4 regions of the Neobacillus sp. B24 genome follow, and region 1 is predicted to be linked to each of the others. Evidence: predicted binding sites of a transcription regulator. Region 1 holds the regulator's gene; each other region holds the start of a gene.
The links. The regulator Rex, encoded in region 1, represses fermentation and respiration genes when NADH is low (regulators of the CRP and FNR family bind a similar motif). The targets are predictions, from matches to a motif close to TTGTGAAATATTTCACAA.

Region 1 (7,753 bases):
ACTATAAACAACCTCCTCAAATATATGTGGTTATGTTTATTATTAGCACTCACACTCAATGAGTGCTAACACAATTATTATAATAATGAATCTTAAAATCTTTTGCAAGTATCATGCATAAAAATATCCAAAAAAGTTACCGCATTTTTCCACCTTATAGAGTATGTGAAAGTTTTCGTATTCTATTCATCATTTTTAGCCAAAGTCCTCAAAATTGATACAGGACTAATTTTAACGGTACAATAAAGGATAAATATCCTTTGTAAAAAAGAACATAAAGGAGACAATCTATTTGAAAAGGGAATATTGGATTATCTTAATTGTGTACATCGCCATGCAGCTTTCCGGTATTGCTGGGATTCCGGTGTTGATGTTGGGGTTTGGTTTTTTCGGTAAAGATACTGGTTTGGCCGTTCCGATTTGGCTAATTTTCAGCTTTACGGTTGCGCTAGTTATTATTCTGTTTATTTTAAGAAAGGAAATGGGTGCCGCCGGTTTAAACGAACGGGGGAATTCTGCTGGTTTCCTAATTAAGTGGAGTATCCTTGGATTCTTTCTGGCGTTGTTCGCACAATATGTAGCAGCCATCATTGAAAGCATGTTGGGCATTAAAATGGGCTCAGACAACACCCAGCAGATTCTAACCATTATTGAAACTTTCCCGCTGGCAATCCTTGTTACTAGTATTGTCGGGCCAATATTGGAAGAAATCGTGTTTCGAAAAATTATCTTTGGCGCGTTACACAAACGCTTTAGTTTCTTTATTTCAGCACTAATCAGTTCACTTATCTTCGCGCTCGTTCATATGGATCCGGCACATATTCTGATTTATTCGGGAATGGGCTTTACGTTTGCGTTTCTCTATGTAAAAACAAAACGGATTATCGTCCCTATTTTTGCCCACGTGGCGATGAATACGATGGTCGTGCTAGTCCAATCTGTATTCAAGGATGACATTGAACGGCTGATGCGCGAGGCTGAGGCGATTCAAAACTTTATCGGAGGATTCTTCTTATGAAACGTTCACCTTTGTTATCCGGTTTAATTTACTTCCTGCTTGGTGCCCTGTTCACCTATTTCGCCATCGACGACGTTCAAAGCAACGGCTGGGGCTTCTTCAGCTACCTGCTCGTCATCTTGGCCACGTTCGATTTCGGGTCTGGGCTTAAAATGATTATGTTTCATTTTAGATATAAAGATCAGGTGAAAAAATAGGGTGTCTGGCACTTATGGTGCCGGACACCCTGTTTTTTTGTTTACTGGCTAGCCTGATTCTAATTCTCAGAACCACTTGGTCACTAATGGTCTCTATTGGCTGCACTTTTTCCTTTTTCTGCTAGCAGTTCTGTTTCCAACACCTCTTATTGACTACACTTTTTCCTTTCCTGCTAGCAGTTTTGTTGCCAATAACCCCTATTGGCTGCACTTTTTCCTTTCCTGCTAGCAGTTTTGTTGCCAATAACCCCTATTGGCTGCACTTTTTCCGTTCCTGCTAGCAGTTTTGTTGCCAATAACCCCTATTGGCTGCACTTTTTCCGTTCCTGCTAGCAGTTTTGTTACCTATAACCCCTATTGGCTACACATTTTTCCGTTCCTGCTAGCAGTTTTGTTGCCAATAACCACTATTGGCTACACTTTTTCCGTTCCTGCTAGCAGTTTTGTTACCTATAACCCCTATTGGCTGCACTTTTTCCTTTCCTGCTAGCAGTTTTGTTGCCAATAACCACTATTGGCTGCACTTTTTCCTTTCCTGCTAGCAGTTTTGTTGCCAATAACCCCTATTGGTTACCCGAATTCTATTTTCCAACTCCATTCGGTCGCCAATGACAACTATTTAGTTACTCAATGACTAAATTCCTATCCAACCCGGTAGACAATTCCCCTTAATTCTCTATTTCTCTTAAAGCTACCTCCTGATATACCTTAAAAATTTCATCACAAAACGCATCCCACTCAGCTGCTGCCTGAAGCGACTCGTCGCTGACTTCCCCCAAAACTGGTCTTTGCAGTAAATCCTCTAAACGAGAAGATAACTGCTGCACCGTACTAGACTCGGCACCTTCAAGTACACTCGCCACAAATTCCCCAGGTGGATACCAGTCAGCCACCCGGCCCAAATCGCGGTAGATTTGCGTCAGCAGCAAATTACGCGGTCCTTCCCATTGTTCGTTCACGACTACATCACGAAAAATCCGCGGCAGCGAGGAGAACTCCTCCATCACACCATGACCGGCAAATACAGAAATGGCGTCACGCAGCACTTCTGCCCCCTCATTCGTGGCACATATTTTTTGCAGCAGGACAAGCTCCCGCAAATTAAATAACTTTTTCCTGATTTCCAGCGGCTGGTCCGCCTTAATGCCCGGATTAAGCGGCTTTTCCAATATCAAGAACAGGTCATAAATTTTAAACGCTCCGGCCGTCGTCCGCTGTGCCGCATTTTCGATACGCTTCAATTTGCTCGCAGAAAGCGGGTAGTCCTTTACCTTTTTTCGAAACACTGTCCGGAAATCTCCATATAGATTCGCTTCCCTTGAAGCGCGGAGCATGAACCCTGCACAGGCAATGCCGATTTCCAATCGAGATAGTGTTAACACGATGCCGACAGCAACGGCAATGCCCCTATCCTTCGGTCCGATCGGATAGGCAAGTGCTCCTTTATATTGAATTTCCGCAGTCGGCAGCTCCGAAGTCCCCATTTTCCATTTGATTCGGTTAATATCGTAGCTGTTTCGTTTTTCCTTCTCTTTATCTCCTGGCAGCCAGGATGGTACAACAAACGTGGACACCTTATCAGTACCTGAGATTTTCGCAGTGACAACCGAATAATCGGCATGCGCCGCCGAGCAGAAGAATTTATTGCCGTATAATCGATAGTACTTTCCATCCGGAACTGCTTCCAGGACATTGGCAGGCAAATCAGAACCACCCTGAATCTCGGTCATAAACTGGGCGCCAATCGCAAATTCTCCGTTCACCCCCTCTTTTGTATGCATTAAAACATCATACAGTTCAGGGCAGGCTTCGTCCCGGAACTGATCCAAAAGCGCCACCAATCCATGTGTACACGTTAACGGACAGGTTACACCAGCTTCACCCAATTGATGGATCAACATTCTTTTCAAAAAGCTTTCCCAAGCGGGCATTTTGCTAGAAAAAAGCCCTTCTCCAAAGATTTCGGATTCCAATTGGTGAACTTCCTGCGGCCGGACAATTCGGTCAATACGATGATTAAACGCATCATAATGGAGCATGTACGGACGCACCTCAGGGCGTGCGATCCGCTCAGCTAACCTGTTCCATTTAGAAGAAGCAGTAGGAGAAAATGCCAGGAGCTTTTCGTGAATTTCCTTAAACCTGCCGCCGAGAAATTTTTCTGCGGCCTTTTGCAAAAAAGGTTCATCACGATACCAATCAAGATTGTCACGCTTTTCGAGAAATTCATCAAAGCTGTAAGAGTTTTCTCCTCTTGTTTCAGATTCTTGGGAAACGAGTTTCATAGAATGGTCACCCTCCACAACAATTATTCGTAATTTTCAAATTAATTGTAAATGTAAGGATATGGAAACGTCAAATAGAAGCAGGCAACAAAAAAGGTCTGACAAAGTCAGACCTATCTATAGACAATTATCGATGTGCCCTGCGAAAGCGATATTGGGTCCACTGGTAATGAATAAAACAACCGATACAAAAACCAAGAATCGCAACAGTTGCCGCTGCTGCTACCATAATCGTAAATATATACCCGATTGCATTCCAGCCCAATAAAAAGCCGGCAAATCCGAAGGTAAGGCAGGATACAGCAATTTTTTGATTAAATTGCTGCTGCTCCCAATCTTCGGGAATATATTCCTTAGGGTCTTTTCTTAAAAATAATTTTGCAACTTGCATAACCGGATTGTATCCGAATAATAGTCCTGAAAGTCCAGCCAACAATGGGATTAATAAGATCCATTCCTGACCTGATACCCATGTTAGAATCACACTTACTACAATCGTCAACTGATTTGCTTTGACAAGCGGTCGAGGGATTGAACGAACTGAATTTTCTACTCCCACTTTAATTCCAACCTTTCATATTGGATTTATATACTATATTATCCCGTTTTCATCATTTTGTATAGTAAAATAAAACAAAAAGGGCTTTTCACCTATTTTGTGAAAAACCCTTAAAACAGTTATTCTTCTATCTCTTCATCATTTGGATAATGCTTTAAAAAGTAAACGAGTGATTGCAGTTCAACCGCCAAGTCAATATGATGAACACGGATACCTGGTGGAACGTTTAACCGTGCCGGCGTAAAATTTAATATCCCTTTTACATTGGATTTGACAATCTGGTCAGTAATTTGCTGGGCAACAGGAGCTGGAACCGTAAGGATAACTACTGGAATATTTTCTTCAAGTAAACGCTGCTCCAAATCAGCCATATCATAAATCGGAACATCACCGATGGACGTGCCGATTTTCCCCGGATCCACATCAAACGCACACTCAATTTTGGTATTATTATTTTTCAAAAAATTATAGTGTAAAAAGGCAGTGCCGAGATTACCGACCCCAATCAACGCCACCTTAGTCAATTCGTCCTGATCTAGCGTTTTACTAAAAAAGCTTAACAGGTAATTCACATTGTATCCGTAGCCCTTTTTCCCAAGCGCACCAAAGTAGGAAAAATCACGGCGGATTGTTGCTGAATCGACCTTTACCGCTTCACTTAACTCCGCTGAGGACACACGCTGCTTCCCGGAAGAATGCAAGTTCTTCAAAAATCGATAATACAAAGGCAGCCGTTTTGCCGTGGCCTGCGGTATTTTCGTTGTTTCGTTAGCCATACTCCTACCCCCCCGCTATATATTTCGTTTAAAATCACCATTTTTGCCGCCTGTTTTTTCAACTAGGAAAGTCGGTCCAATAACCATACCTTTATCCACGGCCTTGCACATATCGTACACAGTTAAAGCGCAAACCGACGCCGCTGTCAGCGCTTCCATTTCAACACCTGTGCTGCCCTTCGTTTTAACCGATGCCTCTATATGTAATGTATACTGTTGCCGCTCGGTCTTTTCCCAAGAGAAAATGACATTCACGCCAGTCAGCGGAATCGGATGGCACATCGGAATAAGATCCCAAGTCTTTTTTGCAGCCATCACCGCTGCTACTTGAGCCACCGCTAATACATCGCCTTTTTTCATTTCGTGATTCGTTACTTTTTCATAAATCTCATTACTAACAGTTATGCTAGAACGGGCAATAGCGGTGCGTGCCGTTTCCGGCTTGTCACTGACATCGACCATTTTAGCTCTGCCCTCTTCATTAAAATGAGTAAATTCAGCCATAAAATTATTGCCTCCCTTCAAAATGATACAATATTTTCACATAAATGTGTGTGAAACTTTGAACTTTTATTTACAAATTTATGCTAGCCCCGCTTTATTGCCGACTATCAAGGAATACGGTACACTAATTATAGCAATAGAGGTGACAAAAGATGATTTTATTACAGGTTAATCAATTACAAAAATATTATGGTGCTGACCTTATTTTATCCAATATAAAGCTGGAATTACAAACTAGGGACCGGGTAGCCCTCGTCGGACGGAACGGAGCAGGCAAATCAACGCTTTTAAAAATAATTGCCGGTGAACTGGGACATGATGGCGGGGAAATCATCAAACCAAAGGATGTTACCATTGGGTATTTGGCTCAGAATACCGGTCTTGAGTCCAATCTTTCGATTTGGGGTGAAATGCTGACTGTCTTCGAAGGTCTGCTGGATATGGAGAAATCGCTGCGCAGACTTGAGGCACAAATGGCCGACCCTAATATCTTTGAGGATTCAGTAAGGTACGATAGAGTATTAAAAGAATATGACCAGCTTCAAGTGAAATTTAAAGAACAGGGCGGCTATCAATATGAAGCTGATATTCGTTCCGTTCTGCACGGTTTAAATTTCTCTGACCATTCATTAATGATTTCCAGCCTAAGCGGCGGGCAAAAAACTCGTTTGGCATTAGGCAAGCTCCTGTTAACTAAGCCTGATATTTTAATATTGGACGAGCCTACCAACCATCTTGATATTGAAACATTATCCTGGCTGGAACAATATTTGCAGGGCTATGACGGCGCAATTTTGATCGTATCCCACGACCGTTATTTTTTGGATAAAGTAGTTACCCAGGTTTATGAAGTTTCACGCAAACAAATACAACGTTTTCCTGGTAACTATAGCTCTTATCTTGATCAAAAGGCCGCCAATTATGAACGTGATATGAAGCTTTACGAAAAGCAGCAGGAAGAGGTTGCTGCATTAAAGGATTTCATTCAGAGAAACATAGCGCGCGCCACAACAACGAAGCGGGCGCAAAGCCGGCGGAAGAAGCTTGAAAAAATGGACATAATGGACAGGCCGCTAGGCGATGAAAAATCAGCCTCTTTCTCGTTTGAAATAGAGCGGCAAAGCGGCAATGATGTGTTAACAGTTGATTCGCTTGCCGTCGGTTATGAAGGCGAAAAGGTGTCTGAAGGCATTTCTTTTCGTGTCTTTAGGGGCGACAGCATTGCCCTTGTTGGACCGAACGGCATTGGCAAATCCACCCTGTTAAAAACCATTATCAAAAAGCTGCCGGCGCTGGCCGGAACGATTTTCTACGGAACCAATTTATCCATCGGTTATTACGATCAGGAACAGGCCAATTTGACCTCGAATAAACGGGTGTTGAACGAGCTGTGGGATGAATACCCGCTCAAACCGGAAAAAGAAATTCGTACGGTGCTTGGGAATTTCCTATTTACCGGTGATGATGTTTTGAAGAATGTTTCTTCATTAAGCGGCGGCGAAAAAGCGCGCCTCGCTCTTGCAAAGTTGATGCTTGAAAAAGCAAATGTGCTAATTTTAGATGAGCCAACCAACCACCTTGACTTAGATAGCAAGGAAGTTTTGGAAAATGCATTAATTGATTATCCAGGAACGCTTTTGTTCGTCTCCCATGACCGGTATTTTATTAACCGAATTGCCACGAAGGTATTGGAGTTAAGTCCGGAGGGCAGCACAGAATTCCTTGGCGACTACGATTATTACGTTGAGAAAAAGCTCGAGCAGGAAGAACTGGCTGCATTGGAGCTTGCCGCCTCCCAGAAGAAAACAGCTTCACTTGAGCCTGTGGATAAATCAAGTTATCAACAGGATAAAGAATCAAAAAAACTGGAACGTCAGCGAAAGCGTAAATTAGAAGAGATTGAACTGCGGATTACACAGCTTGAAGAGCAAATCGAAGACTATGAGCAGCAATTATGTGACCCTGAAGTATTTCAGGATCATGAGAAAGTGCTGGAGATTAATCTGAAAAATGAAAAAGCAAAGGCCGAACTCGATGAATTAATGGAGGCATGGGCCCAATTAGCTGAATAATAGAGATTGCCGGGCCTGATTGAGCCCGGTTTTTTGTTTTTTGGGGGTTGAAATATAGATGCTGGCGATTTTATCTACAAATTTTTGAGGGATATCTACATATCTACAATTGCGATATTTTCAAACGCTACTTGTTTTGCAGACGGGTCCAAAGACCTACGTTTTCCACAAGGTTATACACAATTAAAATGGCATTACTTCAAGAGTTTTTCAAGCTTTTCCACATTATCCACAGAAAAAGGTTGATTTATCCACATTATCAACATAAAAACCGGATTATCCACATTATTTCAAAAAGTTGCTCATTCCTTCATAAAAACTATCCACAAAACTTATTAATCA
Region 2 (7,753 bases), 1.9 Mb from region 1:
GGGAAAATTTCTTACCGGAGGATGCCGAATTTCCGGTAATCGGAAAGTCAGTTAAATCAAAGCTCTTTAGTGTGTCCGACTGCCAGGCAATTGTAAAAAAAGCAGTTGTCGAACGAATGAAAAAGCATTATAAACGAAGCACGTGGTTTGATGAGAATGGAGCCTTATTTCGAATTGAAGTCGCGTTATTAAAGGATGTTGCTACCATTACCATTGATGCTAGTGGCTCAGGACTTCATAAACGCGGCTACCGAGCTTCGCAGGGGGAAGCACCATTAAAGGAGACGTTAGCTGCCGCACTTGTGATGCTGACAAATTGGCGCCCCGAAAAGCCGTTTATCGATCCGTTTTGCGGGTCAGGTACAATTCCTATCGAAGCGGCGATGATCGGCCAGAATATAGCCCCAGGCTTTAACCGAGAATTTGTATCGGAACGATGGAACTGGATGCCGGCAAAAGTTTGGGATGAGGTTCGTACAGAGGCTGAAGATGTGGCTAATTACGACCAGCCCCTTGATATTGCTGGCTCTGACATTGATCACCGTATGGTGAAAATTGCACAAGAGAACTCGTTTGAAGCGGGGTTTGGCGACCTTATTCAATTTAAGCAGATGCAGGTCAGGGATATTTCCACCGACAAGGAATATGGTGTCATAGTCGGAAACCCTCCATACGGAGAACGATTAGGAGAAAAGGGCGCAGTTGAACAAATGTACCGAGAAATGGGACAGGCGTTTAGTAAACTAGATACTTGGTCTATATATATTTTGACTTCTCACGAAGAGTTTGAGCAATTTTACGGGAAGCCTGCCACGAAGAAAAGAAAACTATTTAATGGATTTATTAAAACGGATTATTATCAATATTGGGGGAAAAGGCCGCCCCGACAAAATAGCGGCGAAATCGAAAAAGGTTAATGTTGGCGTCAAAGGACGCCTTCTTTTTATGCGGAGGGATTAGATGCAAAACCGAATGCCGTTTACAGTATCAAAAACCGAATCATTCTATGATAAATTAAGCGAATGGATTGGCGATTTATTTTATGATGTTTTGCCAGATGCAGGATTCGAGCTGCGAGATGAACAAATTTATATGGCCTTTCAGCTTGAAAAAGCTTTCAAACAGAAAAAGGTAATGTTTGCTGAGGCTGGAGTCGGAACGGGAAAAACGATTGTCTACCTGCTTTATTCCATCATGTACGCACGATATACGAATCGGCCTGCCATTATTGCTTGCGCAGATGAAACATTAATCGAACAACTTGTTAAAAAAGAAGGAGATATTGCAAAATTAGAACAGATACTTGGACTTAATATTGATGTTCGGTTGGCAAAATCACAGGATCAATATTTATGTTTAAGGAAGCTCGATCAAGCTCAAACGGGTGATTTCGAGGAAGCCTTAAATATCCATGAATCGCTGCCTGAGTTTGTTCATAGTGTCAGCTCGATGCAAAAGTTTGAAAAATATGGGGATCGCAAGGATTATTCCTCACTTTCTGATGAGAAGTGGGGCAGGATAAGCTGGGATTCACTGCAGGATTGTTTTTCTTGTGAGAAACGTCATCGCTGTGCCCTCACATTAAACCGGGAATATTACCGTCATGCGCAGGATTTAATCATTTGTTCCCATGATTTTTATATGGAGTATATTTGGACAAGAGAAGCAAGGAAACGGGAAGGGCAATTGCCTTTATTGCCAGAGCATTCTTCCGTGGTGTTCGATGAAGGGCACCTGCTTGAGTTTGCTGCCCAAAAGGCACTGACTTATCGCTTTACCGATTACACCTTGGAAACCCTTCTGACAAGGCTAATGGAAAATGATGTTCGGGAAAAGACATTATTTACAATTGAACAGGCATTAATGGAAAATGAAACGTTCTTTGAGACATTATCACATTTCTCCCATAAAGCCCTAGGCTCGGAAAAACAGATGATTCGGAAACATCCGCTGATTTCAAAAACCGGGCGGAAGCTTCTTGCCACGTTGCAATCGTTAGAGGAAGAGCTAGTTTTTGAAAGCGAACTATATGTCATTAACGAATATGATTTAAAAATCGTTGAGGAATATCTAGAGCAAATTACGTATTCCTTATCTCTGTTCCTTCAAGAAATAAACGGGATTACCTGGCTGGAAGCGGCAGGAGAGGAACGGACACTTGTCATTATGCCTAGAATGGTTGAAGATGTCTTGAGAGAAGAAGTGTTTTCACAAGCCAAGCCTTTTATTTTCTCGTCTGCAACCCTGTCAAATGAAAAGTCATTTGATTATATTGCTGACAGTTTAGGAATCACCGACTACCTTGCGTTTTCAGTTGCCTCACCATTTGATTACGAAGCAAATATGAAGATTTTTCTGCCTCGATTTAACCAGGGCAGCACTGGTAGCAAAATGGATTATCTCATCGAAAAAATCCGCGATTCCGAAGGACGGGCTCTAATACTCCTAAATAACAAAGAGGAAATGGAGACTTTAAAAGCAGGACTGAAGGATGAGCTCAGGTTCCCCTTTCCAATCTATTTTGAAGGGGACGAAGAGATTAGCACGCTTGTGGCAAAATTTCAAAATGAGGAACATGCTGTGTTATGTTCCACTCATCTTTGGGAAGGTCTCGACATCCCGGGGCGATCGTTAGAAAATGTCTTAATCTATTCGCTTCCTTTTCCACCGGAAGACCCAGTTTTTACTGCAAAAAGAGAAGTATCCTCCGACCCATTTTTAAAAGTCGATTTGCCTTATATGCTCCTCCGCTTGCGTCAGGGGGTCGGCCGGTTAATTCGCAGTGAATCAGACAGGGGGAGCGTGCATATACTCTTGGATGATGACCTAGATGCATATGTACTTGAAAAAATAAATGAAGTGCTGCCAACACAACCTTTGAAATAAAAAAATCGGAAGCGGCCAATTGGTCTCGCTTCCGATTTTTTTATTAGCGCCCAAGTGCTCTGCGTCCGTCAGCAGTCATTTTGTCTGGTGTCCAAGCAGGCTCCCAAATAAGATTGACTTCAACGTTCCTTACCTCTTCAATCCCTTCGACACAATAGCGGACACCACTGGTGATGCTGTTATGGAGTGGACAGCCAGGAGTTGTCAAAGTCATTGTAATAATTACATCATTGCTCTCGGCAACTTCAATATTATAGATTAACCCCAAATCTACAACATTAATTCCCAATTCCGGATCATATACGCTTTTTAACTCTTCAAGTACTTTTTCTTGTAAATTCATGTTAAACACCTCTTATTTTTTCATTACCCTAAAAATACTGCCAGAGAATATGATAAACACAACAGAAACAATGAACTGGCCGGTATTAAAGAGCAGTGTTTGTTTGAACATTAGTGCACAAAAGACAATAAGGACTGCCACGATTAACAGGGAAAGACTCGGTACGATGATTTTTTCATTCATCATGTCTTTTAACGACGGAACTTTCGTTTTACCGATTTCATTGCTGTATTTATAGGTCCACCATAAGAAAGGAACAATTTTATATAAATACCCGGCGATACTTAGGACAATCCAAAGGAGAATATAAGCATAAATCAGCGGTCCTATCGCAGTTGTAAAATAATTGGTCCATAGAAGGATAAAGGCCGCAAGATGGATTAGATTGCCAAACCCGATTGCTGACAAGGCGAACGAAAACGGCTTATCCAGCTTTTTCTTTAATCTTTTTTTGATAATGATGCTAATATGCCAGCTAAAAATTGTAAAACCTGCCAAAAGTAAAAAGAAACCTAATTTTAACAGGATGCTTTGTTCGGTAAAAAAGGAAATAAGGGTTACTACTAGACCAGAAACATATATAGTGTAAACATACCGGGCTTGCGTCATTGTGAACCCGTGCGCCAGTGAAAACATAGGAACCATTTTATAGGAAAAGCCAAAGATTAGCAGGGTAAACCAGCCTGTTAATCCCATTAATAAATGACTCTTAAAAAACGATTGATAGTATGCTGAACCTGTACCGGTCTTCATACTGATGAGCAAGGTAATTCCTAAGAATATGGTCAGTAATAAACTAACCAAAGCCGTTCCGACAAAAGCGGTAAGGATATTGGGACTCTCTTGGACTTTTAACGTCATCAGCATTTGGAACAAAAACATAAGAATCCCGATAAGCATGATGACTCCGGGAATCATCGCATATTGAGGTGCCCAATAAAGCATGCTTGAAAACACAGTAATTCCAACGGCGGTAATGAAAAATTGGATGAACCCAAACTTTTCATTCCAAATCTTCGTCAAGAACGCAACAGGCACTAGCTGGTACATGGCACCCATTGCCACCATTAAGGCCCAGCCTAAAATTAACAAGTGGGCAGCCGACCAAAGTGGCGGGATGCGGAAGCTGCCGTCCGCCATCATTTGACCATTTACTAAAATAACCACCTGAGAAAGAATCAGGGCAATTAAACTATATAGAATAAACGAAAAGGGGAGCTTTATATTTGTCTCACTTCCCAGGTTTTGCGGTACCATATTCATTCACCTGCTTATCGGAAGATTTCAATTTTAAAACTTCCGTCATCTTGTGGTTCAGTCCGTTGTTTATAGCCAAGCTCTTCAAGCTGCTCGTATAAAAACATCGGTCTTCTATCATTAATAATCGTTAAAACCTCGCCATCCGGCAATTTTTCCAAAGCGGCCAAAGTTCTCATCATCGGCTGTGGCGGCTCTAGCCCGCGATTATCCAATATCATGAAAGGTCACCCTCCTAAATCATTTAGCTTTGCTTCGTAAAAACAACTTTCCAATGTTTTTTCTCTAATTCTTCTGCTTCGTGGGTAAAGCCTTTTGCTTTTAATACAGTAAATAATGGGGTCGGCTTAAACGGGGCATGAAGTATGAAGATATCATTCTTCTTTAATTCTTTAATCGCCTCCATTATTTTTTGAAACGGTTCGATTTTATTCTTTAAATCCTCGCGAACATCTAATTCAATGATTTTCGGTTCCACTAGGTTTCGCCTCTTCCTTCTGTTTTATTTAGTTACATTGTAACAGTGGAATCCTAGCAAAAATGTGATGCGCGTCATAGTTATGATTAATATAGTGAAAATAATTCTCAGTGTAACAAACCTGTGAAAAATTCGACAAAAAAAATTAACATTTTTCTAGCTTAAGTGATAAAAGTCACTAGCCCGTGATATTTCTAGCGTTACAATACAGCTCGGATTGAATTTTGAAAGGAGATAAACTCATGGAAATACAACGGGGTACCGATACAAAAAGTGTGATAAAAGCAAACAGGAACGCACTTTTAAAATCCATTTTAATTATTACGATTTTACTTAGCTTCACCGTACTGCTTGGCGGCGGGTACTGGATCTTTAAGGAACAGGCACCTAGACCATTGAAAGTGACCAATTCAAACGGCGAAGTATTATTAACTAAAAAATCTATTATGGGCGGTCAGGCAGTATGGCAAAAGTACGGCTTGATGGATTATGGTACAGTTCTGGGACATGGTTCATATATGGGACCGGACTATACAGCAGAATCTTTAAAAATATATACAGAAGGAATGCAAGACTTTAAAGCGAAAAAACAATTTCAAAAAGATTTTTCATCTTTAAAGGAAGACGAAAAGTCTATCATTAAAAATAATGTTATGAAAGAAATGAGAAAAAACCGTTACGATGCAAGTCAGGATACGTTAGTCTTGACTGATGCACAAGCCTACGGTCTTAAACAAGTCAGAGCTTATTATAAAGGTATTTTTACAAAAGGCGATGGCTGGGGCTTGAAGGCTAACTTAATTAAGGATTCAGATATGCCGGCAACAGACCGTGCCTATGTGGACAAAGGCGATCAACTTAAACAAATCTCTGATTTCTTTTTCTGGACTGCTTGGCTGTCAAGTACTGTTCGTCAAGGGGATAAGATTACCTACACCAACAACTGGCCATATTATGAGGATGCTGGTAACCAGATGTCTTTCTCAGCAGTTTGGTGGAGTGGGGCAAGTATAACGATCCTGATCTTAATGATTGGCGTGATATTATACTTATTCTACCGCTATCAATTTAGTATGCAGGAAGCGTATAAACAAGGAAACTTTCCACGGATTGACTTACGGAAAATGCCAGTAACAAATTCACAAATCAAATCAGGAAAATATTTTACAGTCGTCTCGATCTTGTTTTTTGTTCAGTGTATGTTTGGAGCGTTACTGGCCCACTATTATATAGAGCCAGACAGCTTCTTTGGAATTAAGTGGATTCATGATATTCTTCCATTCAACATTACGAAAGGTTATCATCTTCAGCTAGCTATCTTCTGGATTGCCACCGCTTGGCTTGGAATGGGGATTTATGTGGCACCATTAGTTGGCGGCTATGAGCCGAAAAAACAAGGATTATTAGTAGATATTTTATTTTGGGCGCTTGTCGTCCTTGTAGGCGGAAGTATGGTTGGGGAATGGCTTGGTGCTAATGGGAAATTGGGCAATAGCTGGTTCTTGTTTGGGCATTCTGGCTGGGAATATATTGAGCTTGGCAGGGTTTGGCAAATCGTCTTGATTGCTGGGATGTTTATTTGGCTGTTCATCGTTTTCCGCGGAATTAAATCAGGATTGAAGCGCGAGTCTGATAAAGGCGGACTTATTCACTTATTATTCTACTCAGCCATTGCCGTTCCTGCATTTTATGTCTTTGCATTATTTATCAACCCAGGCACGAGCTTTACATTCGCCGATTACTGGCGTTGGTGGATTATCCATCTTTGGGTAGAAGGTATTTTTGAAGTATTTGCAGTAGTCGTAATTGGTTTCCTTATGGTCCAATTAGGCTTGGTAACGAAAAAATCAACTTTAAGGCAATTATATTTCCAATTAATTCTCCTACTAGGCAGTGGAGTTATTGGGATTGGCCACCATTATTACTATAACGGTTCTGCCGAAGTCTGGCTTGGACTAGGGGCAGTCTTTTCAGCATTAGAGGTTATTCCGTTAACATTATTAATTCTTGAGGCATATGAGCAGTATAAAATGATGCGTGATGGCGGTGTTGACTTCCCATACAAAGGTACTTTTTGGTTCTTGATATCAGTGGCGATTTGGAACTTGGTCGGTGCCGGAGTACTTGGATTCTTAATTAACCTGCCTGCAGTTTCCTATTTTGAACACGGACAATTCTTGACCCCAACACATGGTCACGGCTCGATGATGGGTGTGTACGGGATGTTTGCCGTTGCCGTACTTTTATACACATTGCGAAATATCGTGAAGCCGGAAGCATGGAACGATAAATGGATCAAAATCAGCTGCATATTATTAAACGTTGGACTTGCCGGAATGGTTTTCTTATCATTGCTTCCTGTCGGCTTCATGCAAATCAAAGAAGCTTTCTATAACGGATATGCTGCAAGCCGCGATGCATCGTTCCTAAAGCAGGATTTAGTTCAAAGTATTCTAACATGGCGTGCGGTGCCTGACACGATCTTCCTAATTGGTGTGGTAATATTAGTGCTATTCTGTATTAAAGCATTTTTCAATTTACGTAAACCGACACATGGGGAAGAAGTACCGCTGCCTATTAAGGACTTGTCGATAGATGAAGATTAGCGCTTAAATGGAAAAATCCGCATGGCTTAGCTTTGCGGATTTTTTTCCTTACTGGACGATTCTTCGTAACAATCGAAACAATAAATCTGTTTTTCTTCTGTTACAACCCCATTAAAGAATCCGTCAAGGCAGTAGATTTCCTTATTGCAACATGTACATAGTCCGACCAATTCCTTCAATTTA
Region 3 (7,753 bases), 410 kb from region 1:
AAGATTTTTACATTTTCGTAAGTAACATCCGGCAAGAGTGATAGCAGGATAAAATCATGCAGGAAGAAGAAATAAAACCAGACGAAAATACTATAGCCGATAATCTGCATCCGCGAACGGGAAAAGCTGCCGATAGCCGCGCCCATTTGGAGGAAGATCAAGGCCATAATCAGGATGCTGACGACAAAGATCATGTAGCCGCCAAAGTCGGCCTCAAATTGAAACTTTAATAACAGTAGATATAGGAAAAACCAGGCAAAGAGCGGCACTAGGACAACGGTATAGAGAGCAAGGCTCTTTTTTACTAAAAAGCTAGGATAGTTGTCCTGCTTGGTCAGCAGCATAATCAGTGTTTTCTGTTCCTTTTCCTGAAATATCGAAAACGCTCCGATAAACAGGCACAGAATCGGAATAAAATAAATGATTGTATCAAACAGATTGATTAGCAGAATGTAGAAGCCTTTATCAAACGATAGGCTGGCTGACTTAAACAGCATGCTGACCGAGATCAGTACAATAATGCTAAGTGCGAGCCACAAGCCTTTACCTCTTAGGTTTTCCTTCCATTCCTTCCAAACGTAAGGCATATCGCTGTCTCCCCTTTAGAAAAATCAACACAGCAAGCACCCCGAGCGCTGCCAGCCAAATCGGAGAATGGCTGCCCTTTTTGGGTACAAGCGGGTGTGGGTCGTTAAACATGATTTCATCTTCGTTTTGTGTGGCATTTATTTTTTCATAGATTTTTAACGCAGGGCTTTTTAAAAAGAAATTCGTTAATTCCTGGGCCTCAATCAGCTGATGGAGGGAGGAATGATAGGTTATCGGAAAATCCCCGATGCCGTTTTGGTCGAGGTCGGTGAGCGGGAAGGTTGAGCCCCAATTATTGCCTTTGCCATGCTCGCTCCAAGCATTGCCTTCGCCGCTTCCCCCGATGGTGACGGCGGGGATCGTATTGTCGGATATCGTGTTTAATGCAAAAATTTGCTGATTGGAACTGGCCCAAAGCTCAATTCCAATTTGATTTTGAATGATTCTATTGTTGCGAATCTCGTTGCGTGTCGCTTGGTCAATATAAAGCCCGCGCTGGTTCATGTAAAATAAATTGTTTTGAATATGATTCTCATTTGATTGCAGTAGTAATAATCCAAAGGATTGGTTGCCATAGTTGACGATAAATTGATTGTTTGTAAGGGTAAGGCCATTGGAATTCATGATGGCGGCGCCGCCCTGGTTCATGGTGAACGTATTGTGTTTAAACGTATTTTCGTCGGAATACATATAATGCAAACCGTAGCGGGTGCCCGTGATGTTGTTGTCATAAATACTGTTGCGATTGGCGTAATCAAAGAACATCCCGTCACGGGTGCCTTCTATTTTGTTATGGGCAAGCAGGTTGTCGTTTGCGTAATAAACGTGGAAGCCGTTGCCCTGGGCTGCAATTTCGCCTTTGCCCAGACCTTTGATATTTACATATTCAATTTTGTTGTAATGGGCCTGGCTTAAATAAATTCCGTGAAAGGAGTCGGTTATCGTTACGTGCTCGACCACATTGTTGTTACTGTAAATCTTGATGGCCGCGTATTCCTCAGCCGAGTTGCGGTTCATGCTGCCGTGGGTAACATTCAAAGACTTTAGTTTGACGTTCGGCGCTTTAACGGAAATTACGTTTCCGTTACCGTCCCCTTTGATTACGGTGTTCTTGGTGCCAATAATCGTAAGCGGTTTGGTAATAACGATATTGCCTTCGTATGTTTTACCCTCGAGCTTCAATACCGCCCCTTCTTTCATGGAGTCGATTGTCGCCTGCAGGTTACCGGCTGCCATATATTCCTCTGGTTTCATGATAAAGAAGAGAGAAAAAATGAAAGATAGGAGCGTTAGTTTTTTCATTTCACTTTTCGATCCTTCCATAACGGAATTAATAATAAAATAAACGCGGCAATCACAAAATAGACACCTGTGCCCAGGATACTGTGGGTAATAAAGTTTGCCACGGTATTTTCACCAATAATTGGCGGAACAAATGGGTCCATTTGAATCGGCGCCTTTGGATCAAGATTAGAACCGTATCGTTTTAATGCAGAATATAAATCCCAAATGCCTGCGGCCCCGCCAATCATAAAAATACCGATCAATCCGTACAGCACTTTTTTATTGCGGAGTAAAGCTGTGATTAGAGTGAGGACAGCTAATCCGCCGATAAGGTAAATCAGGTAGCCCAGTTCAGGGAAATTTTCTGCACTAAAGTTGGACATGCCGATATAATGATTAAGCCCGTTTATGATATCAATTTCGCCTTCCAATTTGTTCGGATAGACGATGATGTTTAACCCTTCCGGATATTGCGGCGCAATAAACAGCATCCTCCACCATGGGAAAAACATAGAGATAATGATCAAGATAGCAGAAAGTCCAATCAGTAATGAAGAAGTAAGCGATAGTTTCAGTCTTTTCTTATTATCATTCAACTTTAAGACTCCTTTTATAATGAGTGTGGGTATCAATGAAACATTGATACCCACCGCTAATACTTTTGTCTAGCTGCAGCGCCTAGGGGCTCGGGGTCATAAGCCAATCCGTCAAGAAGGCTAAAGAGCAGCCTTCTCGCCGGTTCGTCTTATGCCTGTCGCCCCTGGGCAAGGCGCTTTCGCTTTTCTGTTTATTGCTTTGGTTTTACAAGGAAGTAGCCGGTCATTTCTTGGTGCAAGGCCGAGCAGAAGTTTGTACAGTAGATCGGGAATGTACCGGCTTTATTAGCAGTAAATTTGATCGTATTAGTTTGTCCAGGCTGGACTTCAATGTTCATATCATAGCTGTTGATGGCAAAGCCGTGAGTGATGTCTTCATCGAAATCGATGTTGGTCAGATGGATGGTGACCTCATCTCCTTCGTTCACTTCAATTACGTCAGGGCGTTTGGCTTTGGCGTCAAAAATGAACTTCGAGCGCATGGCAATTCCGTAAACATCGACTTTATTGCCGTTGCGGACAATCTTGGCGTCATCTTTTTTATAGACGGCGTCTTTGTTATTTTCATCTTTTTCATAGACTTCTATTGTTTTAATCTTGTCGGCCTTAATCATCTGAGCATAGTGCGGCTCAGGGTTAACCGGAGCAGATTGAATGACCTTCATTTTGCTGCTGCTCAGATCGATTAACTGCATTGATTCTGGGTGAGATGGTCCAACAGATAAGTAAGTGTCTTTGGCAATTTTGTTTAAAGCTACAAGCCATTTGCCGTCAGGAGCAACAGTGTCGCCTTCAGCGGCAACAGAGTGACCTGGTGAATATTGTACAGGCACGCGGTCTAATGTTTTACCTGTCTTCGGATCCCATTTCACGATTTCAGAAGAGATGAACATGGTTGTATAAGCCATTCCTTTATCATCGAACTGGGTATGAAGCGGTCCAAGAGCGTTTTCGGGATTGACTTCACGTTCCATAACAGATTCATATTTTAAAACTGGGATGCCATTGCGTTCGCCAGAGAAATCTTTGTTTTCAACAGCTTTAAATGCTTTTTCAAATGAGAAAACGGTCATCGCAGGGGCAAGTTTACCGGAAGCAATGAAGTGTTTTCCGTCAGGTGTTACGTCAACACCGTGCGGTGATTTAGCTACAGGAACCAAGTAGATGCCGCCCTTTTGTTTTTCAGGGAAAATCATTTTTTGGCCATCAACATCTTCATAGTTTCCGTCCTTGACCATTTGGGCAAGCTCTTTCCAGTTAAATAGAACAATATAATCACGGTCCGCTTGTGACGCGTTGATTTCAAGATTGGTTGTTGCTTCTTCTGTATTATAGGTTGTCATAACAGCCCAATCTGCCGAGCCTTTCTTACCAGCATCAGACAGGTCATAGGACCATGGCGGAAGAGCAACCTGGTATTCAACATTAAGCTTGGTATTTTTTTCGTCGAACGTTACAGCAGACATAACCCCGCGGTATTTTGTGCTGTAATCATCAAGATTTTCATATTTCTGGCCAAGCGGTACAGCAAAACGGGTTGGCAGGAACATATACTCCGTATTTTCAGTTACGAAGGCTGCACAGTGCGGGCCGCTTGTGTTTGGAACTTTGATAATATCTTTAACAGTAAAAGTTTCTAGATCCATAACCGCAGCACGGCTGTTGCCGACATCTGTGGCAAACATGTATTTACCATCATAATCGCCATTTGTTTCCGAAAATGCCGGGTGGTGAAGGTCGCCCCATGTGTAGTCACCCAGTAATTTCTTGGAATGTTCATCAAAGCCGTAGCCTGTTGCAGAATCCGGCGAGAAGACCGGAACGGTACGGATATGGCGCATCGAAGGCACACCGTAAATAAACATTTGACCGGAGTGGCCGCCTGATGCAAATAAATAGTAGTCATCCTTTTTTCCAAATGGAACATAAACCTTTTCAGCATCGCCTTTGTTGACGGAAGCGGTTTCGGTTTTCGCATTGGACGAGAAGTCCGCGAAGGAAATCGTCGCTGCAACAAATCCGGCTAATAAACCAGAAGCAATTGGAACCCATTTCTTCATTCCATTAACACCACCTTGTGAATTTATTTTTCTGATGCTTGTTTTAACATATCGACAACTTGTGTACGTTCTTCATCAGTCAGCGGATTGCCGCCAATGACACCTGACATTACAGCTGAAGTTGGTTCTTTTAAGAATTCTTGTATTGGCTTGCCGTGCTTGCCTTCGACGTTTTCAAACGCTTTTGAAAGATCTGGACCTGTTGCTCCGCCTTTCAAATCAAGAGATTCTACAGAGTGACAGCCTAAGCATCCTTTTTTATTCAGGATATTGTCGCTGGCTGGTGTTGCGGTTGTAGCAGCGGTGTCCTCCTTGGACTGTGTGCTTTCTTCCGTAGCCGCTGGAGTTTCTTTATCGTCTGCTTGAGCCACTTTAGGAGCATCGTCACTGCCCCCCATTACGACATCAAATACAAGATAGCCAAGCCCGAACCCGAGCAATAGACTTATGACAAAGCTAATGATTGCTTTTTGCAAGTTTGTCCCCCTCCTTTTTGTCGATTGAACACCCTTATCCTAAACCCAGAAGTGGTAATAAATTGTGACCCACGTCACTATGTTTTGTGGGATTTTGAACGTTTTGTGAATGAGAGATGAAAGCCTTGTCATATAAGGATTTTTGAAAAATGAACGTTTTGTGACATAGGTCAAATGTAAGGTTTCTTTTAAAAAAGAATGATTGTGAAACATGTCACTACATTAGCGGGGAAAACAATTTACAATAGGTGGTAATTATTGAAAAAACACATGAAGGTGGTGTTAACATGAGTCGGGTCAACTGTATAAAGGAGCCGAACTTGTCTGTTTATCAGGAGTTGAACAAGGAGGAATTACTTCGGAAAATTGTTATCTTCAAGGATTTGTCTCCGAAATCACTGCAAGTGATTGAAAAAAGGGTCGTCATCTTTGAGCTTAAAAAGGGTGATCGGATTATCTCGGAGGATGAGGAGGCAAGAGGGGTTTTCTTTGTTCATTCCGGAGCGGTGAAGCTGACGAAAGAGGATGAAAACGGCAATGAGATCATTGTTTGTGTGAAACAAAAAGGTGACATTTTCGCCGAGGCTTGTCTGTTTACCCGCATGACACAATACTATCCAGCGACAGCAACGATGTTGGAGAACGGGAAGCTTTTCTTTTTGGATAAACAGGAGCTGGAAAAGGATATCGCCGAGCACCCGGAACTGGCAATGCAAATGATCAGCTATATGAGCGAGGTACTGCGGGACATGACCTCACAGCTGCGCGATACCGCCTTGCTGGACGTCTATGCCAAAACTGTCAGGACACTTGAGCGGATGGGAAGGAAGTTTAATCACGATGGCAAGAGATGGGGAATAGAAATTCCGTTAACAGTTCAGGAATTTGCCACGATTGTCGGGACAACACGTGAAAGTGTCAGCCGCGTGTTTTCGAAGTTGAAAAAGGAAGATATGATCGAATTAAGATCTAGGAAAATTATCATTCTCGACTGGTGCAAGTTCTGTACGTTGATGCATCGGGATTATTAAAAAATAAGCTGAATATTGATTTGATTTTGTTTGGAGAAATAAGCGTAGAAATTCCGTTTAAATTGGGAAATACCCTTATTTCCTTAAAAATAAAGGAAGTTTTTCCGCTTATATGGTGAAAATCTTTGAATTTTGGTTAATTTTGAACAGATAAAGGAAATTCCTCCGCTTATTTCGGCTACTTTAGATCCCTGTTTATACAATAAACGGAAATTCTCCGCCTAAGAATTCTCAAATCTATACGAAATCAACAAAATATAATTACAGAGCCAAAAAGTAAAAGGACAGACCCATTCGCTTTGGAAAAATGCTTCCGGCGGTGGTTCTGTCCTTTTTTGTATGATGATTAATCAGTAAATTTGTACGTCCAAAACCGTTCATTGTTGACCCAGACCATGATTTGCGGATCCTGGTTTTTGAGTTTTTCCTCCATGTCAACAAACATGGTCTCTGTTTGCGACCGGTGTGCTTTAATCGCAGCAAGCTTTGTTTCAGCGACAGGGGTGATATTGTTGATGATGTCAGCCTCGCCAAGCTTTTCAACGCAGTCATTAGAGAAGGCAACGCAGTGCAATTTTGGCCGTGCGGCCTTTGGCAGTTTCTCCACGGCACGGACAACAGCTGCACCGGTGGCCTCGTGATCGGGATGCACGGAATAGCCTGGATAAAAAGTGATAATGAGTGACGGGTTTAATTCCTGTATCAATCCGGAGATGATGTTGGTCAGTTTTGATTCGTCCTCAAATTCAACTGTTTTATCGCGGAAGCCAAGCATGCGCAGATCTTGGATGCCGAGAGCCCGTGCAGCTTCTTTTAATTCTTCTTTCCGGATTTTCGGGAGATTTTCCCGGTTGGTGAACGGAGGATTACCCATGTTCCGCCCCATCTCTCCCAGAGTCAGACAGGCATAGGTGACCGGTGTGCCGTTTTTTACATGGGTGGCAATCGTTCCGGATACACCAAAAGCCTCGTCATCTGGGTGCGGAAAGACTACGAGCACATGACGTTCTTTTTCCATAATATGTGCGCTCCTTTCTATTCAAACGGGGTTTCGCTGATTTCCAGCGCTACCGCAAGCTTTCCGTTATAATCGTGGCCGGCCATTAATAGCCTGCCTTGCTCATCGAATTCATAATGGGTGATTCCTTCGGCATAGACCCAGCCAAGGTTAATTTTCAAACCCACGCGAAAGGGGCCGTTGCCGGTGATTTTTCCCAGCTCATAGTTGACGAGGGCATTGCGGATGTAGGCTCCCGCTGAGAAGAATGCCTGGTTATGATGGGATGCATAAGCGCCGTTTGTTGTTTCTAGATGGATATAGACATCTTTGTTTGCAAAGGAATTGATAAGTTCTTGAACTTTTTTAATGTCAACTGACTCCAAACCTGACTCCCTTCCCTTCTTAAAAAATAATAGCTACTGATTAATTTTAATTAATAGTGTTTTAATCATACTAAAATCAGTAAAAAAATGCTAAATTCGTGCTCGGAAAAGAGGAGTGCAAACTTTATTTGCGAATTTCCGCTTTTTATTTGCGCGGTTGCTAGTTTTATTTGCGAATTATCTCGTTCTATTTGCGGTTATAGCAGTTCTATTTGCGAATCGCCCCTGAACTAAATAAAAGAGCCAGCCACTAGGGCCGACTCCAATCAACTATGCTATTTATTCTTCACAATCGTCGCAGAACTCTGTAACAGACTTGCTGCTGCGATAAGCGC
Region 4 (7,753 bases), 480 kb from region 1:
AGCGTTCAAAAATTGAATTGATTGCCTCAGAAAACTTTGTCAGTGAAGCGGTTATGGAGGCGCAAGGCTCTGTTTTAACCAACAAGTATGCGGAAGGCTATCCGGGACGCCGCTATTATGGCGGCTGTGAATACGTCGATGTGGTCGAGGATTTGGCCCGCGAGCGCGCCAAGCAAATTTTTGGAGCAGAATATGTCAACGTCCAGCCGCATTCCGGTGCGCAGGCGAACATGGCTGTTTATTTCACGATCCTTGAGCAGGGAGACACAGTGCTTGGCATGAATTTATCCCACGGCGGCCATTTGACACACGGCAGCCCGGTCAACTTCAGCGGTATCCAATATAACTTTGTTGAATATGGTGTCGATGCCGAAACGCACCGCATCGATTATGATGACGTTCGTGCGAAAGCACTTGAGCACAAGCCGAAGTTGATTGTTGCCGGTGCTTCAGCCTATCCGCGTGAAATTGATTTTGCTAAGTTCCGCGAAATTGCTGATGAAGTTGGCGCTTATTTGATGGTCGACATGGCACATATTGCCGGTCTTGTCGCAGCTGGTTTGCATCAAAATCCAGTTCCATATGCTGATTTTGTAACCACTACTACCCATAAAACCCTTCGCGGTCCGCGCGGCGGGATGATCCTTTGCAAAGAGGAATGGGGCAAGAAAATCGACAAATCAATTTTCCCTGGAATTCAGGGCGGTCCGCTCATGCACGTGATTGCCGCTAAAGCAGTAGCCTTTGGCGAAGCACTGCAGGACAGCTTTAAAGACTATGCCCGTCATATTATTTTAAATGCCCAGCGCTTGGCTGAAAGCCTGCAAAAAGAAGGCTTAAAGCTTGTTTCCGGCGGAACGGACAACCACTTACTGCTTGTCGATGTTACTACGCTTGGGTTAACAGGTAAGGCTGCGGAAAAGGTATTGGACGAAATTGGCATTACTGTTAACAAAAATACGATTCCGTTTGACCAAAACAGCCCGTTTGTCACTAGCGGCGTCCGGATTGGAACTGCAGCTGTCACGAGCCGCGGCTTTGGTCTTGATGAAATGGATGAGATTGCTTCGATCATCGCGTTCACTTTGAAAAATCATGAAGATGAAGCCAAGCTTGAGGAAGCGCGGGGACGCGTTGAGGCATTAACAAGCAAGTTTACGCTATATCCAGAATATTAACAGCTAGAATCGGCCTTACTATTATAGTGGGCCGATTTTTTTGAGTCGGCATAACGGTAAGGGCAGATTTTTTTGAACAATCTGATTTAAGTATCTCAGTTGCCCAAGGTGTGTTTTTTCTGTAAAATGAGACGACTGCAAAAATTATATTTTATAAAAGGGGCGATGATTGTGGCCAAGGTGTACGTTTTTGACCATCCACTCATTCAGCACAAGCTTACTTACATACGTGATAAACATACTGGAACGAAGGATTTCCGCGAGCTTGTTGACGAGGTTGCTACGTTAATGGCGTTTGAAATTACCCGTGATATGCCGCTCGAGGAAACCGACATTGAAACACCGGTATGCATGACGAAATCTAAAATTCTGTCTGGGAAAAAAATTGGAATCGTACCGATTCTTCGGGCAGGTATTGGCATGGTCGACGGAATACTAAAATTGATTCCGGCAGCAAAGGTCGGCCATATCGGTTTGTACCGTGACCCTGAAACTTTGAAGCCTGTTGAATACTATGTGAAGCTGCCAAGTGATGTGGAAGAGCGCGACTTCATCGTCGTTGACCCAATGCTGGCAACAGGCGGTTCTGCTATTGAAGCGATTCATGGCTTGAAAAAGCGCGGCGCTAAAAATATCAAATTTATGTGTTTGATTGCAGCACCGGAAGGCGTCGAGGCTGTGAAAAGTGCGCACCCTGACGTGGACATCTACATCGCCGCGTTGGACGAGAAGCTCAACGACCACGGCTACATCGTACCGGGTCTTGGCGATGCCGGCGATCGGTTGTTTGGGACGAAATAATTTTTAAGGAAGTTACCTTTTAGCCAGGCCTGAGCGCCTGGCTTATTTTTGTGGGAAAAAGGGGAGATGTAAATAAATCGGAAAAGTTGTAAATAAACGAGGGAAAGTTGTAAATAAGTTTTAAAAAGATGTAAATAAAATGAGGGAAGTTGTAAATAAAACTGTAAAAGTCGTAAATAGATTTGCGAAGGTCAAGATAAGTGGGGAAAATCAGGGGGTGTGCCGGTAATATGTGAGAAATCGCCGGTAAAGTTGGGAACTCCGCCGGTAAATTATGAAAAATGACCGGTAAAATCTTGATCGACCAGATTATCGTGAAAAGTGACCAGATTCATCCAGGAAATGGCCAGAAAAACATATAAAATGACCAGATAAAATCCGAAACCGACCAGAAAACCACAAAATTAGGCCAGAATACCTCTCCATCACCCTGTATACTTTCCCCGCCTGATGAAAACGCTATGGAAAAAGGGGAAATTTTCATCATGAAATTGCTTCTTGCACTACTTTTAGCATTGCCGACCTCATTTACCCTTCTGGAATCACAGCATCGCACCCTAAATCACCCGCCCATTCCGAAATCGACAAAGGAAACGGTGGCGATTGTGATGCTCAATCAACCTCGATCACAACAGGAAATAGAACAGCTCCTCCAACCATATAAAAACATCAAACTGAGACGAATTTTTCACGAAGCGCTTAACGGTTTTTCCGTACAAGGCAGCCCGGACGATATCGCCAAGCTGGCCAAGCATACTCCTGTTACCCATGTGTCGCCGGTTACGGAGTACCGGGTGGAAACCGAGGAAAGTATCAAAATTATTGGCGGCCATGGGGCCCGCGGCATTTTTACCAAAGAGAACGAGCGGCTCACGGGCAGGGGCGTGAAGGTAGCGGTCATTGACACTGGCGTCGATTACAACCATCCCGACCTGCGCCGGAATTATGGCGGCGGTCATGACCTTGTCGACGATGACAACGACCCGATGGAGACCCTTGCGGCCGGCCGCGCGACCATCCATGGCACCCATGTTGCCGGAATCATTGCCGGTAATGGAAAAATTATGGGTGTTGCACCTGAGGCCAAGATAGTCGCTTACCGGGCGCTAGGTCCTGGCGGCGGGGGCACCACCGAGCAGGTAATTGCGGCAATTGAGCAGGCGATTAAAGACAAGGTCGACATTATGAACCTGTCACTTGGGAATAGCATCAATGGACCGGACCTGCCGATCAGCGTGGCACTGGACAATGCTGTCGATAAAGGGATTGTCGCGGTGGCGGCGTCTGGTAATTCCGGGCCGAATGTGTGGACAGTCGGTTCCCCGGGGACATCCACCAAGGCGATCTCCGTTGGCGCCTCCACACCGACGATGGAAATCCCCCATTTATTAATAGAAGGAATCCGGGATCGGTTTCGGATTCAGCCGATGGAGGGTTCGGCGGCATGGAATCTGGACAGGTCACTAGAAATCATCGATGGCGGACTTGGCCGGAAGTCGGAATTGAAAGATGTTCAGGGAAAAATTGTCCTGCTGAAACGGGGGCAAATTACCTTTCAGGAAAAAGCGGAAAATGCCCAGGAGGCAGGGGCGAAGGCAGTAGTGGTCGCCAATAATGTGAGCGGAACCTTTATTGGTAACCTCGATGCACCAGCCGACCTGCCAATCGGTTCGATTACGAAGCGTGAGGGAGAGATTTTAAGAAAAAAAGTAAAAGGAAAGAAAGTGACCGCACGTGTAACCGTGAAAGAAGAGCGGGACAAGCTGGCCGACTTTAGCTCGCGCGGGCCGGTAACCGATACGTGGGATATCAAGCCGGATTTGGTTGCGCCGGGTGTGGCCATCAACTCGACAATACCGGGCGGGTACCTGTCGCTGCAGGGGACGAGCATGGCCGCGCCGCATGTGGCCGGTGCTTGCGCTTTAATTAAGCAAGCCCATCCGGACTGGTCGCCGGAGCAAATCAAAGCAGCGCTGATGAATACTGCGAAACCGCTGATGAAGGATGAAGATGAAGCTAAAGCAGTGATTCCAAAAATTAAAGTTGGTTTGGGCAAGAAGGAGCCGACCCCTACATCCGCCCCTTATTACCGCACCTATGAACAGGGGGCGGGCCGGATACAGGTCGATGAGGCCATCAAGACAGAATCGCTGGTTACACCCGGGAGCATTCGGTTTGGGAAGTTCACGGGCAGCAGTAATTCACAGGGTACGGTTTTGCATGTTGAAAATGTCGGAAACCGTCCCCAGCACTTTTCGTTTGCGATTCCGTCCCATGTCGCCGGCCTAAAGTGGCAGATGCCGATGTCATTCACACTTGAGCCGAAGGAATCCAGGGACGTGGAGGTAAGGTTAACGGTTGACCCGGAAATTTTTAAAGGGAAAATCCATGATGGCTTTCTTAAGCTGGAGGCGGGGACTCAGACGATACATATCCCGTTTCTATATGTCCTCGAAGAGCCGGGATACCCAAGAATTATGGGGTTTGATTTTGCGGAAGGAGATAAGCCGGATACCTATCGCTATGAGGTGTATGTTCCGGGTGGAGCAGAGGAATTTGGGATCGCGCTGTTCGACCCGAATGATTATCGTTTCGTCGGCTTCCTCGATAGCAGCACGAATGTGAAAAAGGGGTTAATTAGCAAAGAATTTGCCGCCGAAGACATTCCTTATAAGGGAACCTTTCTAGCCAAAGTCTTCGCTAAGAAAGCCGGCAAAGAAGATTTCATCGAAACGATGATCTACATCGGGGGCCCTTGATAGCAGGGCTCCTTTTTGGGAAATAATGCATATCCACATATTCACATAATTAGAATTATCCACATTGGTGCCTGACACCAAACAAAAAAGTTCACAAAATAGACACAAACTGGTCAAATTTCCGCCAAATTTTCCAATAAAATAAAAGTGATGTAAGTCACACGAAATTGGTAAAAATTTCGGGAAATTGTTTGTGGATTAATTCACGTAAACGCATTGACATTGCCTGGTGCCTATTGTATGCTAACAAAGGGTGTGAATGATAGGGTTTTCATTGACATTTCTGCCATTTCACCCGCCACTAAGCCGGCTAATCTATTTCCCAATTACCACTTACCATATGCATTTCATTCTCTGACAGTGAGGATGATTTTCTATGAAAAAAGACCGCAATCCATACACGGCGATGGCCCTGATGTCTACCATTCTCGCAAGTCTTGCGGGCTGCACCTTACTCGGTGTTTTTGGAGGCAAATGGCTGGATCACCATTGGGGCACAGAACCAATTTTCTTAATAATCGGATTGTTCATTGGGCTTGCAGCAGGCATATACTCGATGTTGGTGTCAGTCCGTCATTTCTTTTCAGGAGACTAAACAGCCATGCCCGAATTACAAGCGATGTTCTCAAGACAACGAAGATGGATGTTTTTTTTATTGTCTTTTTATGTACTTGGCTGGGGGTTCACCGCTTACAAGTCAATCTTTATGGGGTTGATTTTTGGGACGAGTTTGAGCCTTTTTAATTTGTGGTTAATGGTCAGAAAAGCGGACCAATTTGGAGACAATGTGCTAAAAGGGAAAAAAGTCCGTTCACTCGGCTCTTTTTCAAGAATGGCAACAGGGGCATTAGCTGTTGTCGTCGCGATGAGGTATCCAGAACAATTTCATCTCATCAGCGTGGTTATAGGATTAATGACAGCCTATATTGTCATTATGATAGATTTTTTTATTCACTCAGTAAAGATACATAAATAGCGGGGGAAGCGAGGTGAATACTGTTGCATCATGAAAATCCGATAGTAACATTTCTGGGTCTCCAATTTAACCTGGCAAACGTGCTAATGATTACGGTTGCGTCTGTGATTGTCTTTTTACTAGCCGTTCTGTCCACAAGAAAACTGGCGATGAAGCCGACAGGCCTGCAAAACTTCATGGAATGGGTCATGGATTTTGTGAAAAATATCATCAACAGTGCAATGGATTGGAAGGATGGCGGCCGTTTCCATGTGCTTGGAATCACCATCATCATGTACATCTTTGTGGCGAATATGCTGGGACTTCCATTCTCTGTCGTCATTGACGGCAAACTATGGTGGAAATCTCCAACCGCCGATCCAGCGGTCACATTGACATTAGCAACATTAATTGTGGGCATGTCTCACTACTATGGCGTAAAGATGAAAGGAACAAAGGCTTACGGTGCGGAATTCTTCAAACCGTTCTGGTTCATGTTCCCTATTAAAATTATCGAGGAGTTTGCGAATACTCTGACTCTCGGTCTCCGTCTTTACGGTAACATTTACGCGGGTGAAATCCTGCTCAGTTTACTAGCAGGCGGTCTTGCAACCGGTGTAGGCGGAACTTTAGCCGCTATTTTACCGACGTTGGCATGGCAAGGTTTCTCTGTTTTCGTAGGCGCAATTCAAGCGTTTATCTTCACAATGTTAACGATGGTGTACTTGTCTCACAAAGTGAGCAGCGACCATTAATATAAACCCAATAAAATTTATTTATTCATACATTTAAAGGAGGAAATTTTCAAATGGGTCTTTTAGCAGCAGCAATTGCAATTGGTTTAGCGGCACTAGGTGCTGGTATTGGTAACGGTCTTATCGTATCTCGTACAGTAGAGGGTATCGCTCGTCAGCCAGAAGCTCGCGGTATGCTTCAAACAACAATGTTCATCGGGGTAGCGTTAGTTGAGGCGATTCCGATCATCGCGGTTGTTATCGCGTTCATGGTTCAAGGTCAATAATCAACATTTAGTTGATGGAAAAATGGCGAAGATCATTCGTGAGAACCTTCGCCATTCGTTTATGTCTTTATGAGGTGCGGCCGTGGCCGCAAAGTTATTTTAAAAAACGAAAATAATCGATCTGATATAGAGGAATGACTCTTGAAGGGAGTGAACCCGAGGTGTTAACAAGCAGTCTATTACTAGGTGCTGCAGCTGAACATAGTGGAATCAATACTGGTGACATCGTGTTCCAGCTTGCGATGTTTATCGTGTTAATGCTATTGCTCAAGAAGTTCGCATGGGGTCCGTTAATGGGCATCATGAAACAACGTGAAGAGCATGTTGCAGGCGAAATCACAGCGGCAGAAAACAGCCGCAAAGAAGCAGCGAAACTATTGGAAGAACAACGTAATCTTTTAAAAGAAGCGCGCAACGAAGCGCAAAGCTTGATGGAAAATGCGAGAAAGCAAGGCGATGTCCAGCGTGAAGAAATCATTGCCGCTGCCCGCACAGAAGCAGAGCGCTTGAAAGAAGGCGCGAAGCTTGAAATCGAGCAGCAGAAGGAAAAAGCCGTTGCCGCAATTCGCGAGCAGGTAGCACACCTGTCTGTTTTGATTGCCTCTAAGGTAATTGAAAAAGAACTGAGTGCAGCTGACCAAGACAAACTCATTAACGAATATATTCAAGAGGCGGGAGATATCCGATGAGCAGCTCGATGGTAGCAAAACGCTATGCGCTTGCTCTTTTCCAAATCGCCAAAGAGACTCAGCAGCTTCAAGTGTTTGAAGCGGAACTTCGCGTCGTAAAGGAAGTTATCCAATACACACCGGAGTTAAATGCTGTCTTGAAATCTTCCAAGCTTACGATTGATAAGAAAAAAGAGATTGTAACGCAGGCGTTTGCAACAGTGAATCAATATGTATTAAATACACTATTGATCTTGATTGATCGTCACCGTGAAGGTGAAATTGCGAATGTCGCAAACGAATACATTGAGCTGGCCAATCAGGAATTGGGTATCGCGGAGGCTGAAGTAACCAGCACGCGGCCGCTTTCT

Region 2: ACZ43M_RS18725 (nitric-oxide reductase large subunit) is a predicted target of Rex. The motif match lies at 5,086-5,103, and genes of this name have one in related genera.
Region 3: ACZ43M_RS26055 (cytochrome C) is a predicted target of Rex. The motif match lies at 5,207-5,224, and genes of this name have one in related genera.
Region 4: ACZ43M_RS25700 (AtpZ/AtpI family protein) is a predicted target of Rex. The motif match lies at 4,930-4,947, and genes of this name have one in related genera.

The regions. Positions count from the first base shown of each region.
Region 1 covers NZ_AP035777.1:292,004-299,756, reverse strand. The annotation lists gene groES (co-chaperone GroES) at 1-2, opposite strand, end outside; gene ACZ43M_RS01615 (lysostaphin resistance A-like protein) at 293-1,018, shown strand; gene ACZ43M_RS01610 (YdiK family protein) at 1,015-1,215, shown strand; gene ACZ43M_RS01605 (acyl-CoA dehydrogenase family protein) at 1,884-3,500, opposite strand; gene ACZ43M_RS01600 (DUF4395 domain-containing protein) at 3,628-4,059, opposite strand; gene ACZ43M_RS01595 (redox-sensing transcriptional repressor Rex) at 4,179-4,835, opposite strand; gene moaC (cyclic pyranopterin monophosphate synthase MoaC) at 4,851-5,339, opposite strand; gene ACZ43M_RS01585 (ABC-F family ATP-binding cassette domain-containing protein) at 5,492-7,411, shown strand.
Region 2 covers NZ_AP035777.1:3,799,713-3,807,465, reverse strand. The annotation lists gene ACZ43M_RS18755 (THUMP domain-containing class I SAM-dependent RNA methyltransferase) at 1-917, shown strand, start outside; gene ACZ43M_RS18750 (ATP-dependent DNA helicase) at 961-2,886, shown strand; gene ACZ43M_RS18745 (metal-sulfur cluster assembly factor) at 2,930-3,229, opposite strand; gene ACZ43M_RS18740 (hypothetical protein) at 3,242-4,486, opposite strand; gene ACZ43M_RS18735 (DUF2249 domain-containing protein) at 4,501-4,707, opposite strand; gene ACZ43M_RS18730 (DUF2249 domain-containing protein) at 4,731-4,964, opposite strand; gene ACZ43M_RS18725 (nitric-oxide reductase large subunit) at 5,207-7,570, shown strand; gene ACZ43M_RS18720 (hypothetical protein) at 7,597-7,749, opposite strand.
Region 3 covers NZ_AP035777.1:5,292,597-5,300,349, reverse strand. The annotation lists gene ACZ43M_RS26075 (ABC transporter permease) at 1-587, opposite strand, end outside; gene nosD (nitrous oxide reductase family maturation protein NosD) at 544-1,890, opposite strand; gene ACZ43M_RS26065 (hypothetical protein) at 1,887-2,468, opposite strand; gene nosZ (Sec-dependent nitrous-oxide reductase) at 2,660-4,528, opposite strand; gene ACZ43M_RS26055 (cytochrome C) at 4,552-5,004, opposite strand; gene ACZ43M_RS26050 (Crp/Fnr family transcriptional regulator) at 5,292-6,035, shown strand; gene bshB2 (bacillithiol biosynthesis deacetylase BshB2) at 6,382-7,053, opposite strand; gene ACZ43M_RS26040 (YojF family protein) at 7,071-7,418, opposite strand; gene pdxK (pyridoxine/pyridoxal/pyridoxamine kinase) at 7,698-7,753, opposite strand, start outside.
Region 4 covers NZ_AP035777.1:5,217,932-5,225,684, reverse strand. The annotation lists gene glyA (serine hydroxymethyltransferase) at 1-1,178, shown strand, start outside; gene upp (uracil phosphoribosyltransferase) at 1,350-1,979, shown strand; gene ACZ43M_RS25705 (S8 family serine peptidase) at 2,465-4,738, shown strand; gene ACZ43M_RS25700 (AtpZ/AtpI family protein) at 5,115-5,333, shown strand; gene ACZ43M_RS25695 (ATP synthase subunit I) at 5,340-5,714, shown strand; gene atpB (F0F1 ATP synthase subunit A) at 5,738-6,448, shown strand; gene atpE (F0F1 ATP synthase subunit C) at 6,502-6,714, shown strand; gene ACZ43M_RS25680 (F0F1 ATP synthase subunit B) at 6,876-7,403, shown strand; gene ACZ43M_RS25675 (F0F1 ATP synthase subunit delta) at 7,400-7,753, shown strand, end outside.